DNA from 2 places in the Pseudomonas sp. H11T01 genome. Region 1 is predicted to be linked to the other one. Evidence: predicted binding sites of a transcription regulator. Region 1 holds the regulator's gene; the other holds the start of a gene.
The links. The regulator sigma-54, encoded in region 1, starts transcription at its own class of promoters, with help from an activator protein. The targets are predictions, from matches to a motif close to ANTGGCATNNANNTTGCTNT.

Region 1 (2,205 bases):
TTATGCTTTTTGAGTTGGCGATCCAGCTTGTCGGTGAGTGCGTCGATCGCCGCATACATGTCTTCATGCTCGGCGTTGGCGACCACTTCATTGCCGGGGATATGCAAGGTAGCTTCGATTTTCTGCTTCAGCTTCTCGACCGTCATCGTGACTTGCACGTTAGTGATCTTGTCGAAATGCCTTTCCAATCGCTCAAGCTTTTCGCCGATGTAGGCGCGCAGAGGTTCGGTCACTTCCAGTTGGTGTCCACTGATGTTGACTTGCATACAGCTTCTCCTTCGTTGCCAGTGCATAAGGCGGCAGGCTGGTTTGCCTGCCACTAGGCTGTGTCCGAAAACTTTCTGGGTTTTCAAACACACCCTGGAACGCTGTGGCGTGGCCCGTTACATCAACCGCTTGCGTTCGCTCGAAGGCGCGATTCCAAGGGATTCGCGGTACTTGGCGACGGTGCGGCGGGCTACCTGAATGCCTTGTGCCTCCAGTAAACCAGCGATCTTGCTGTCACTCAACGGCTTTTTCTGATTTTCCGCGGCAACCAGTTTTTTGATGATCGCGCGGATCGCCGTGGACGAGCATTCACCGCCTTCAGAGGTACTTACGTGGCTGGAGAAAAAGTATTTCAGTTCGTAGATACCGCGCGGGGTATGCATGAATTTTTGCGTGGTGACCCGCGAAATCGTCGACTCGTGCATGCCGACCGCCTCGGCGATGTCATGCAGCACCAGCGGTTTCATCGCCTCATCGCCGTACTCGAGAAAGCCGCGCTGATGCTCGACGATCTGGGTGGCAACTTTCATCAGGGTTTCGTTGCGACTTTGCAGGCTCTTGATGAACCAGCGGGCTTCCTGCAACTGGTTGCGCATGAAGGTGTTGTCGGCGCTGGTGTCGGCGCGACGCACGAAACCGGCGTACTGCGGGTTGACCCGCAGGCGTGGCACGGATTCCTGATTAAGCTCTACCAGCCAGCGTTCGTTGTCCTTGCGCACGATCACGTCAGGGACGACGTATTCGGCTTCACTGGACTCGATTTGCGAGCCCGGGCGCGGGTTGAGGCTTTGCACCAGCTCGATGATCTGGCGCAGCTCGTCTTCCTTAAGCTTCATGCGGCGCATCAGCTGACTGTAGTCGCGGCTACCGAGCAGGTCGATGAAGTCGATGACCAGGCGTTTTGCCTCAGTCAGCCAAGGTGTTTTGGCTGGCAATTGGCGCAGTTGCAGCAACAGGCACTCGCCCAGGTTGCGCGCACCGATGCCGGCCGGCTCGAATTGTTGGATGCGATGCAGGACGGCTTCAATCTCGTCTAGTTCGATGTCCAGTTCCGGGTCGAAGGCTTCAAGGATTTCCTCGAGGGTCTCGTCCAGGTAGCCCTGATTGTTGATGCAGTCGATCAGGGTTACGGCGATCAGGCGATCGGTGTCGGACATAGGCGCGAGGTTGAGTTGCCAGAGCAAATGGCTCTGCAGGCTCTCACCAGCCGATGTGCGGGTGGTGAAGTCCCACTCGTCGTCATCGTTGCTCGGCAGGCTGCTGGCGCTGGTCTGGTAGACATCTTCCCAGGCAGTGTCGACCGGCAGTTCGTTAGGGATACGCTCGTTCCAGTCGCCTTCCTCGAGGTTATCCACTGTCGGGGCGGATTCCTGGTAGGAAGGTTCCTGAACATCTGCGTTGGGTTTCTGCTCGACGTTGTCGGCCAGAGGGTCGGTGTTATCGAAGTCGTCGCCCTCTTCCTGGCGTTCGAGCATCGGATTGGACTCCAGTGCCTCCTGAATTTCCTGTTGCAGGTCCAGGGTCGACAATTGGAGCAGGCGGATGGCCTGTTGCAGCTGCGGTGTCATCGTCAGCTGCTGGCCCATTCTCAAGACTAGCGATGGTTTCATGGCAGGGGCTTAACACCTTATTCGCCGGCGCGCATGCGCCATCCACTACAGGGCGCCGAAGCGCCAAACATAAGCAAATTATATGCCTGAAACTGGAGTGTTTGCCTAGAGCGCTGTAACAATAAAATTTTAAAGGATCTTATTGCTACCGACGCTCTGGCGACTAGCCAGGCACCTCAACGCTTACAGGCGGAACTCATGGCCCAGATACACTTCCTTGACCAGTTCGTTGGCCAGGATGGTTTCTGAATCGCCTTCGGCAATCAGTTGGCCGTCATTGACGATGTAAGCGGTCTCGCAGATATCCAGGGTTTCACGGACGTTGTGG
Region 2 (2,205 bases), on a different contig from region 1:
ACGAAAGGGTGGCAGCTGTACGCAGGTTGGCGAACCGGAGTGGAGACCGGCAGACCCGAAGGTCTCCCGCGCACAGCTGCCATAAAGCAGCCTTGCGGGTGCACAAGCGCCTGCAAGCAAGCAGACAGCTTTTGCATACCACTACCAGGTCGCCAAACCCGGTCGCCATATGGGCGACCGGCGGACTATAAGCTTCGTCCTCAGAACGATGCAAGGTGTTGATGTGACGGGATTTCCGAGACAGGCGTAAGACGTGCGGCGTCGGACCCCAAAAGATCGTCCGAACGCGGCCCGAACCTTCGGCAGCTCAGATCGAATACTCCTTCACCACTCAACAGGCCGAGCGTTAGCTCGCCTGCAGCTTTTGATCTTGATCCACCCGCCCCTTCGGAAGGCCGAGTGGAGGCGTTCATCAGGGGGTAGGCGCGAAGCGCCGTTCGACGAAGTCGAACACATCGAGAGGAGGTCGAAGCGAAGCCGACCGGAGGCGATGCCCCCTGATGAATGCCGGAGCGAGGGAACGCCGAGCCTAGGCGAGGTGCCGTACGCTTGGGGCAAGCCTTTTTGGGAACTTTTGTGGCGTTCGTTGACAAAAGTGCCTCGCTGTAAAAGCGAAACCCTAAGTGGCCGTTACCGCAGAAATGGATATGTACACCCGTGAGAGATAGGCCGGCTGCCAGGCCGCCTTCGCAGGCAAGCCAGCTCCCACAGTGGATCTGGGTACAGCCGTGAGAGACAGGTGAGGGTTAAAACGGTATCTACAGCTCGCCATCGGCTTGCCCCAAAAAAGACACCGGCAAACGTATCCGCACCCTTCTGGTTCAATTCGCCGCTGTAACAAATGACCAGGCGAAGCTGACGAACGCAGTCAAATGTCTCTGAACAAACCCACGTTGTAGCGCTTTACCCGCCCGCCCACTGGCCGTTTCCCGGGATCGAAACAGGCTCCGCCGAGACTGGCATGAAATCTGCTTAGCTCTGATAAACATGTACTGATATTCCCGCCGAACTCTTTGGCGGACGTCCCACGTGGTCATCGCCGACCATCAGCCTCCAGAGGCACGGGACAGGTGAACCAGGCAACGCGGCCTCGGTTAATCACCCACCAGACATCCATGAATACCAGGCAAAGGCGCCTGGAGCTGCTAGACGGCTCCAGGCGTTTTTTTTTGGTTTTTTTCTGGCCATGCCAAGGCGCGGCTTCGACTGAGGAAAGGCTATGAACGCTATCGTCACCCCGATCAAAAGCGAAACACTGGTCGTCATCGGCAACGGCATGGTCGGCCACCATTGTGTCGAGCAACTGATCGAGCACGGAGCCCTCGCCCACTATCACGTGCATGTGTTCGGTGAGGAGCGCCAGCGTGCCTATGACCGCGTGCACCTCTCCGAATATTTCGGCGGCCGTGATGCCGAGTCCCTTGCCCTTGGCGAGGCTGATCTGTACGCCCGCCATGGCGTGCAGTTGCACCTCGGGGTGCAGGTACTGGAAATCGACCGCGAGCATAAGGAAGTGGTCACCAGCGCCGGACGCCAGGCTTACGACCGTCTAGTGTTGGCCACCGGCTCCTATCCCTTTGTGCCGCCAATCCCCGGCGCCGAGGGCCGCTCACGGTTGGTTTACCGCACTCTGGACGACCTCGACGCAATCCGCGAAGCCGCCACTAATGCCCGACGCGGCGTGGTGGTCGGCGGTGGGTTGCTCGGCCTTGAAGCCGCCAATGCGCTCAAGTCTCTGGGGCTGGAAGCCCATGTCGTCGAGTTCGCCCCGCAGCTGATGCCGGTGCAACTGGACGCCAGTGGCGGTGAGGCGCTGCGGGCACGGATCGAGGCCTTGGGTGTTGGCGTACACCTTTCGCGAGCAACACAAGAGATTGTCATCGGTGAAGAGTATGCCTACCGCATGAACTTCAACGGTGGCGAGTTCCTTGAAACCGATCTGATCGTGTTCTCCGCCGGTATCCGTCCGCAGGACGCGATTGGCCGCAGCGCCGGGCTGGAGGTGGCAACCCGTGGCGGTCTGGTGGTCGACAATCATTGCCGCACCAGCGACCCCGACATCTTCGCCATCGGCGAGTGCGCTTCCTGGAACGGCAGCATCTTTGGCCTGGTCGCACCGGGCTACAGCATGGCCCGTAACGTTGCCGCGCAACTGGCCGGCCAGCACTACGAACCCTTCACCGGCGCCGACATGTCGACCAAGCT

Region 2: a site for sigma-54 is predicted at 956-975, ahead of nirB (nitrite reductase large subunit NirB). Genes of this name have one in related genera too.

Annotation. Positions count from the first base shown of each region.
Region 1 covers NZ_JBLYED010000019.1:75,342-77,546, forward strand. Annotated here, with positions in the region: gene hpf (ribosome hibernation-promoting factor, HPF/YfiA family) at 1-266, opposite strand, end outside; gene ACN1C3_RS23350 (RNA polymerase factor sigma-54) at 384-1,877, opposite strand; gene lptB (LPS export ABC transporter ATP-binding protein) at 2,061-2,205, opposite strand, start outside.
Region 2 covers NZ_JBLYED010000006.1:190,445-192,649, forward strand. Annotated here, with positions in the region: gene nirB (nitrite reductase large subunit NirB) at 1,220-2,205, shown strand, end outside.